Regions from separate parts of the Virgibacillus halodenitrificans genome, predicted to be linked through region 2. Evidence: predicted binding sites of a transcription regulator. Region 2 holds the regulator's gene; each other region holds the start of a gene.
The links. The regulator Rex, encoded in region 2, represses fermentation and respiration genes when NADH is low (regulators of the CRP and FNR family bind a similar motif). The targets are predictions, from matches to a motif close to TTGTGAAATATTTCACAA.

Region 1 (2,206 bases), 840 kb from region 2:
ACCTCATCGTATTGGAGTACATCAGATGTAATTGGTGCATAATTTGGGCCTACCTGTGCAAAGGTTTTCTCATCAACGCCTCCATTAATGGTATATAGCAAAGCTTTAGCAAGGTTGGCACGTGCTCCAAAGAATTGCATTTGCTTACCAATGGTCATTGCAGAAACACAGCACGCTATACCGTAATCATCCCCATAAATTTCCCGCATAATATCATCATTCTCGTACTGAATGGAGCTTGTTTTGATAGACATATTTGCACAGTATTTTTTAAATTTCTCTGGCAGGTTTTCAGACCATAGCACAGTTAAGTTTGGTTCAGGTGCTGGTCCCAAATTATCTAAGGTATGAAGCATACGGAAAGCGTTTTTCGTAACAAGTGATCTACCATCATTTGCCATACCACCAATAGATTCCGTAACCCATGTTGGATCACCACTAAATAGTTCATTATAATCAGGTGTACGGGCGAATTTAACGAGACGGAGCTTCATTACAAAATGATCAACTAATTCTTGAGCTTCCTCCTCGGTTAGAAATCCGTTTCTTATATCTCTTTCCATATAAATATCTAAGAATGTGGAAACGCGTCCAAGACTCATTGCAGCTCCGTTTTGTTCTTTTATTGCTGCTAGGTAGCCAAAATACAACCATTGAAATGCTTCATGTGCATTCGTTGCTGGTTCTGAAATGTCATAGCCATAAATTTCAGCAAGCTGCTTTAATTCTTGTAATGCACGAATCTGTTCATTTATTTCTTCACGATCACGGATGACTTCCTCGCTCATTACCCCATTGGCTCCAACCCCAGCCAATGCTTCTTTTTTATTTTCTATGAGACGATCTACACCATACAATGCTAATCTGCGATAGTCGCCAATAATCCGTCCTCGGCCGTATGCATCAGGTAATCCAGTAATAATCCCAGCTCTTCTCGCCATTCTCATTTCTGGAGTGTATGCATCAAATACGCCTGCATTATGTGTCTTTCTGTAATCAGTAAAGATATGCTGTACTTCTTCATCCACTTTATAACCATACGCATTACATGCATCCACAGCCATCCTAATCCCACCAAATGGTTGTAGGGAACGTTTAAATGGACGGTCCGTTTGGAACCCAACAATTTTCTCTTTATTTTTATCAAGATAACCTGGTCCATGTGAAGTGATCGTCGATACAATCGCAGTATCCATATCAAGTACTCCACCATTTTCCCTCTCTTGTTTGGTTAATTCCATTACTTGATCCCACAAAGCTTTCGTCGAATCAGTTGCCTTAGACAAAAATGATTCGTCACCAACATACGGTGTAACGTTTTGAATGATAAAATCGCGAACATCTATTTCTTTTTGCCATTTCCCTTTGGTAAAATGATCCCAAGCTTTATTAGCCATTTTACTAACCTCCATATCGAAAAAAGTTTGTGAAGTAATGAACAATACTTCTTATATATATAATAACATATAAAAATTGGAAAATATTCAGTAGGTGTTACGGATTTATGACGATCAGAGACACTCACCTTAAAACCTGTCTTTTACTATAGGAAAAAATCTTAGTTAATAATCCCCAACCAGTATAATTATCCTTTCATCTTTTGTTACAATAAGCTTTGTAGATTTATTAAAAAAACTAAAAAAAATCAGATCTTCCAGCCATATTTGGTAACTGGACTTGAAGATCTGACTCTCTATTATTCCCCGGTTTCCTCAAACTGCTTTATTCTTTCCCCAATTTCATCTCTTACACGTTGAAATACCTCCCAACGCGCTTCTTCCGTCCCTTCTGCTTTAGCAGGGTCATCAAATCCCCAATGCTCACGCCTTACATGTGGTGGTGTCATTGGACATTTATCTGCTGCATCTCCGCAAAGTGTTACAGCCAAAGTTGCATTATTTAAGGTCTCACTATCTATGGTCTCAGATTTCTGGTCTGAAATATCAACACCAACCTCCTTCATTGCCTTTACTGCATTTGGGTTTAAGCCGTGCGCTTCGATTCCTGCACTTTTTACTGTCCATTTATCACCCAGAACTTTTTTTGCCCATCCTTCAGCCATTTGACTTCTGCAGGAATTACCCGTACATAAAAAATAAATTGTTTTTTCCTTCATTGTTGATCCTCCTTTTTATTATAAAATTACTAGCGTGAGATAAAGCCCGATTAATGTAATAAGTAGAATGGGAATTGTTAATGTGACTCC
Region 2 (2,206 bases):
CACTAAGTTAATCATGGATGTAACAAGGGCAACTCCCTTATTTATGGTCATCCCTGCACTTATTGCACCAATATTGGAAGAGATTATTTTCCGAAAGATCATTTTTGGTCAGCTGTATCTAAGGACAAATTTTATTATTGCTGCATTACTTTCAGCCCTTATATTCGGGATCATTCATGGAGAGCCACAACATCTTCTTGTGTATGCTTCCATGGGATTTGTATTTGCTTTCCTATATGTAAAAACAAAGCGGATCATTGTTCCGATTATTGTTCACATGGCGATGAATACAACAGTAGTGCTTGCCCAGTTTAATATAGATCCAAAAGAACTGGAGCAGCAATTGGAGCAATTGCAAGCAATTATTTTTGGAGGCTAAATTCATGAAAATTTCACCAAGGACAATGGCAGTTATCTACTTCGCTATGGGAATATTTTTCACCTATATTGCCATTATCAGCGCGGGAGATACGATATGGAATGTTACAACAATGGTGCTTGCTCTATTTGCGACATTAGAAATTGGGGTAGGTATTCGACTAATCAGATTGCATTATCGAATGAAAAATAAAAAGAAGAAGTAGCTTCTCACACGCTACTTCTTCTTTTTATTTTATTTCTGAAGACCTACTTATCCGCCTGGTCGACTTGTAATGGATAATGCTTTAAGAAGTAAACAAGTGCCTGTAGCTCCACGGCCAGGTCAATATGATGGACCCGAATATGATTAGGTACGGTAATACGTGCAGGTGTGAAGTTAAGTATTCCATCAATACCTTGCTCCACCAGTCTGTCGGTAACCCGATCCGTTTCATGTGCTGGTATGGTCAAGATCGCCACTTTGATTCCGTTTAACTTCTCCTCTAACTCATCAATATGGTAAATAGGTACATCACCTATATCTGTACCTACTTTTTCCGGGTCTGCATCAAAGGCCATTTGAATTTGGATGTTATTATTCTTCATAAAATTATAATGCAAAAATGCTGTACCCAAATTCCCTACACCAATCAATGCAACTTCTGTCGTCTCATCCTGATCAAGTGTTTTCCGGAAAAAACCAAGTAAATATTCCACATTGTACCCATATCCTTTTTTTCCTAGAGCTCCGAAATAAGAGAAATCCCTTCTGATCGTCGCAGAGTCCACCTTTACTGCTTCACTTAATTCCTTGGAAGATACTCTTTTCTTCCCTTGTTGATTAAGATTATTCAAAAAACGATAATATAATGGTAAACGCTTTGCTGTTGCCTGAGGTATTTTATTTTGATCCATTGTTATTCCTTCTTTCATCCAAACGATAATCACCAGATTTACCGCCCTTTTTCTCCAGTAAATATGTTTGGCCAATAATCATTCCTTTATCCACGGCTTTACACATATCATATATGGTAAGTGCACTGGCAGATGCTGCAGTTAGTGCCTCCATCTCTACTCCAGTGCTGCCTTTTGTTTTAACAAACACTTCAATCTGCAACTCATAGTAATTTTCTCCAACCTGCCAATTAAAGGAAATATCCACTCCTTTAAGCTGTAATGGATGACACATTGGAATCCAATCCGAGGTTTTCTTAGCTGCCATAATCCCGGCAACCTGGGCCACAGCTAGTACATCACCTTTTTTTATCTCGTTCTGAGTGATTTTTTTATAAACTTCTTCGGACATTTGCACACTTGATCTTGCGACAGCTGTGCGTTCTGTCTCTTTCTTTTCACTAATGTCCACCATTCTTGCTCTGCCTTGTTCATTAAAATGCGTGAATTCAGACATAAGCTCATCTCCAATACATTGAACTTCTTCTCTATTCTAGCAGAAATAAGGCTGGAAGTCGTGACTAAATTCACAATAATATTGCCTCGCCAATTCATTTTGAGATACACTAAAAGGGATGAGGTGAAAATAATGATATTAATGCAGTTAAATGGGATCTCTAAGTCATTTGGCGCAGAAGAGATTTTGTCGAATATAAAAATGGAAGTAAAAGATAATGATAGAATAGCTATTGTTGGAAGAAACGGGGCTGGCAAATCTACCCTGTTAAAAATTATGGCAGGAGAGTTCTCTCATGATGGTGGGGAGCTTTTAAAACCAAAGGATCTAACGATGGGATATCTATCTCAACATATGACACTTGAATCTGGCAAAACGATATGGGCTGAAATGTTAGATGTATTTGAACACCTTCTCAGCCTTGAGAAGCAGATT
Region 3 (2,206 bases), 1.4 Mb from region 2:
TATGGTTCAGCATACTTGGCAACAGATATACTAAACGAAAAGTATGGCAAGCAAGATGCTAAAAAGGCTGTCTGGCTTGGATTCTCCACCCTAATTACTATGACTGTTATTATGCAAATCGCATTGACCTTTCAACCAGGTACACAAGATATTGCACATAACTCTCTGGAAACAATATTTGGGCTTATTCCACGAATTGCTTTAGGTAGCTTGGCAGCCTATATTGTAAGTCAATACTTTGATGTCTGGATTTATGATAAGGTAAGAAAACTTCTTCCCTCAGATAAATATTTATGGGTCAGAAATAATGGAAGCACCGGAATAAGTCAATTATTAGATACTGCAGTCTTTTGCACAATTGCTTTTTATGGGAGCTTCCCGTTAAATATTTGGATAGAAATCTTTATTACCACTTATATAATTAAGTTTCTTGTTGCGTTAATGGATACACCTTTTATGTATATAGCTAAAAATATGAATAAAAAGGATAGATGATCTCTCATCTATCCTTTTTAAATTGGGTTTTTTTTCAACAGTTTACTTTTCACTAATGCAGGAATATCCACTTTTAGAATTACTAAATGTACGAGTAAAAACAAAAAAGCAGTCATGTAGGCTTCAAACAAAAATGGCAAGAGGAACAACTCTGCAGTTAAAAGGAATAAATATGGTTGTCTAATCAATTTATATGGGCCTTTTTTAATTACAATTACATGGGGCAATTGAATATTTTTTGTGTTCCAAAACCTTCCCAAAGACATATAACACCATAATTTCAATAAAACTAAACAACAAAATAAAATAACCGGAAGGAAACTTATTAGAAATACAGACTTTTTGAGGAGCAAGATCTCCAAAAGAATAGAAAAAATGGAGAAATGATACAAGAAGAAAAATGCTTTATTTCTAAAATTGTCCTTTTCCTCTCCTCCTCTTTCTCTTAACCAGCGTTCATTCCTTCTTGAAACTCTCCATTCCACGCTTCGAAGCCAAATAACTATTGTAAAAAACATAAAAATCCCCACTATCTGCATTAACCCCACTCCCATAATTTTTTATCAATCTACCAATTAGTTTGCACCGCTTTTCAAGAATTATTAACAAAAAATACACAGAAAATACACAAACTTTCTAAACCTATTTGTTAGTAAAATCTTTAAATAGCCTTTTATCAAGGTAATTGAACAAAATGTGAACTGTACCGCATTCTTAATATTTCTATTTGCAAATTGTGTATGATGAAAACAAGAAGAAAAACTTTATTTCAAGGGGTGAAGGAAATGAATGAAATACATGGTAAGCATTCGAATACACCGAAAAAGGAAGAGCCTATTTTAAAGGGAACCTTTGTTTCAGTCCTATTAGTCGGAGTGTTTATAATTGTTAGTTGGGTCGCAGTCTATTTGTTGTTTATACTACGTTAGTGAAAAAGGAGGTTAAATTATGCATTTACACAAGTATGAGAAAAAATGGTTAATCTTTGGAATTAGTTCATTAGTTGTCTTTTTAATTATTTTAGGTTTTGGAGCGTTTTGGCAAGGTACGCATCCTCAAAGTCATGGGGTGACCATTGATCCGGAAAATGTTGAAGCTAACGAAGCTTTCAGGCCCGAAAATTTAGGGATTACAAAAGTAGATGATAATAAATATATTGTTAATATTGTAGCTTCAGCTTTCAACTATGACTTTGGTACTGATGAAAATGGAGCTCCGTTAAAGCATATCCGAATTCCTAAAGGAGCAACTGTTCTTTTCCAAATCACTACAAAGGATGTTGTACATGGATTCAATATTGCTGGGACGAATGTAAACATGATGGTAGAGCCAGGCTATGTAAGTAGTATAGAAACTGTCATGGACCGTACTGGCGAATATACAGTTGTTTGTAATGAGTACTGCGGAGTTGGGCATCATTTAATGTTTGCGACTGTGGAGGTGTATGATTAATGGGACTAGAGAAGATAAAAAAGGTTTCAAATAATGAAATACTACCATTGACTATTTCTAAACAAGAATCAAGGCTATATATGTCATTTATATATGTTGCTATTATCTCTTTACTTATTGGTGGACTAATGGGTTTACTACAAACTCTCGTACGTTCGAATACAATAACATTGCCATGGGGGATCGGTTATTATCAAATATTAACTCTTCATGGAGTAGTACTTGCACTTGTTCTAACTACTTATTTTATTATAGGATT
Region 4 (2,206 bases), 580 kb from region 2:
AATAACGAAATATATGATAATATGGTAATAATTAGTAGATGGAAGAGGTGGAATTATGAAGACAGGATTAAAAGCTAGTTCACCAAAGTAATATGCAGCAGTAGAAAAAAATTATTGGTCACTTGCCGGATTATTGTTAGGCATATTTTCATTTTTTCTTTATTGGATCACACCATTCATTCCCATGTTCGGTCTAATTACTTCAATAGTCGGGATTACTTTTTCCCGGCGAAAGCAATCTGGACTTGCCACAGGAATTATTATTGGTTTAGTTTTGAGTATAACTGTTTTGTCTTATATCAGTGGATCAGTATAAGCTACTTTCAAGCACTTATTCTTAATCATTTAAGCTGGACGGACAGCTCCAACTGCTGGAAGCTGTCCGTCTTTTTAAGCTTCCCATAAGAAACTATTCCACCAATATCCCAGCTTTCTTCAAAGCATCACAGGCGGCATCCAGCTTTTCCTGCGTATCTGCCTCCAATGTATGAAGATGAATTCCATTCGTAAGGCTCGAAAGATAGACTGCATTCGTTTCCTGTATCTTTTCAATAAATCGGTTTGCTTCTGCCCGATTGCTTACCATGACAGATGCGGTCAGGTCACCATAAACCGCGTGTTCAACAATGACATCCTTCACCTTAACTCCATGGTCAACAAAAATATTCAATTCTTCCTGTGTTTGCTTGGGTGTATGTTTACATACAACAATTCGTTCCAGAAGACCTTGACTCTTCTGCTTGCCCAGCAGTACATACCCTTGGCTTGTGGCCATAATTGGTTCTTTTTTTGCTTTTAATATTGAGACATCCTGCACAATTACCTGTCTGCTGACATTCGTTTGCTTTGCAAATTCACTGCCAGTAATTGGCTCCTCTGCATCGCGTAACAACTTCATAATTAGGTTTTGCCTTTTTATTGATGACATTTTCTGTTCCTCATTCATTATGTAGCACCTTCCTGAATCCGCAATTTCCTTATGCCATATATTATAGCAAAAAAACGCTTGCCTTTCGCTAAAACTTGTGTAAATATAGATGACAAGACACCTGTATACTTAATAATATAAAAATGTACTTTACATTTCAATCAGGTGTAACAGCAATAGGAAAACAGGGGTTTAAATGTGAAAAATATCACAATATCCAATAAGGGGTTTAGAAATGAACAAATTAAAACTACGAAATTTAGTACAGCAATTTCTGATAGAGGACATAGGGGATACAGATATAACAAGTGAATCCATTTTTCCTCCAAATCAGCCAGGCCATGGCGTTTTTATCGCTAAAGAGTCAGGGGTGGTGGCGGGTTTGGAGATTATTGAAGAGGCCTATATGCTTCTAAATCCTTCCATTACTGTAGTAGTATTTTTTCAAGACGGGGATCAAGTGAGGGGCGGAGATGTACTTGCCGAGGCGCACGGGCCAATTGTTCCGTTACTTGCCGGAGAGCGGGTTATCTTAAATCTTATCCAACGAATGAGCGGAATTGCGACTATTACAGCAAGAAGCGTCAGCGAATTAAACGATCCATCCATACATATTTGTGACACACGAAAAACTACACCTGGCTTACGAATGTTCGATAAATATGCGGTGACATGCGGTGGTGGAAGAAATCATCGCTTCGGCCTGGAGCATGGGGTAATGATTAAGGATAATCATATTTCATTTGCCGGCTCCATAACAAAAGCAGTCCACCAGGTGCGGGAAAAAATTGGCCATATGGTGAAAATTGAAGTGGAAACCGAAACGAAGGAAGAAGTTCTCGAAGCTGTGGAAGCAGGTGCTGACATTATTATGTTTGATAATCGTTCTCCTGCAGAAGTAATTCAATTCAACAAATATGTACCTGATTCTATTATTACAGAAGCGTCTGGTGGTATCACACTTGATAATTTGGCAACATATCAACACACAGGGGTAGATTATATTTCTTTGGGATTTCTAACCCACTCTGTAACTGCTTTGGACATTAGCTTACAAGTAAAACCAGGGCCAAAGAAATCATCAGCAAAGGAGCAATAGACAGATGATAATGAAGAGGAATAGTTTACTGCTGTCATTATTAATTCTACTATTTCTAACCGCATGCGGGGCGTCAGGATCAGCTAGCTCTGAGCAAACAGAGGGAAAAAATACAGCTCTTCAAACCATCATAATTGGTGGAAGAACAGGGGGAGCATGGTCTGTTTTTACAGAAGGAA

Region 1: the regulator Rex is predicted to act here: its motif matches at 1,425-1,442, upstream of pflB (formate C-acetyltransferase).
Region 3: the regulator Rex is predicted to act here: its motif matches at 1,190-1,207, upstream of BME96_RS10070 (cytochrome C oxidase subunit II).
Region 4: the regulator Rex is predicted to act here: its motif matches at 1,125-1,142, upstream of nadC (carboxylating nicotinate-nucleotide diphosphorylase).

What each region holds. Positions count from the first base shown of each region.
Region 1 covers NZ_CP017962.1:1,307,318-1,309,523, reverse strand. Annotated here, with positions in the region: gene pflB (formate C-acetyltransferase) at 1-1,412, opposite strand, end outside; gene arsC (arsenate reductase (thioredoxin)) at 1,697-2,116, opposite strand; gene BME96_RS06870 (arsenic transporter) at 2,135-2,206, opposite strand, start outside.
Region 2 covers NZ_CP017962.1:470,419-472,624, reverse strand. Annotated here, with positions in the region: gene BME96_RS02565 (CPBP family intramembrane glutamic endopeptidase) at 1-379, shown strand, start outside; gene BME96_RS02560 (YdiK family protein) at 384-584, shown strand; gene BME96_RS02555 (redox-sensing transcriptional repressor Rex) at 628-1,275, opposite strand; gene moaC (cyclic pyranopterin monophosphate synthase MoaC) at 1,262-1,771, opposite strand; gene BME96_RS02545 (ABC transporter ATP-binding protein) at 1,904-2,206, shown strand, end outside.
Region 3 covers NZ_CP017962.1:1,914,262-1,916,467, reverse strand. Annotated here, with positions in the region: gene BME96_RS10080 (queuosine precursor transporter) at 1-495, shown strand, start outside; gene BME96_RS19990 (isoprenylcysteine carboxylmethyltransferase family protein) at 513-755, opposite strand; gene BME96_RS10070 (cytochrome C oxidase subunit II) at 1,281-1,424, shown strand; gene BME96_RS10065 (cytochrome c oxidase subunit II) at 1,444-1,947, shown strand; gene BME96_RS10060 (b(o/a)3-type cytochrome-c oxidase subunit 1) at 1,947-2,206, shown strand, end outside.
Region 4 covers NZ_CP017962.1:3,757,449-3,759,654, forward strand. Annotated here, with positions in the region: gene BME96_RS18535 (transcription repressor NadR) at 410-946, opposite strand; gene nadC (carboxylating nicotinate-nucleotide diphosphorylase) at 1,164-2,027, shown strand; gene BME96_RS18545 (TAXI family TRAP transporter solute-binding subunit) at 2,032-2,206, shown strand, end outside.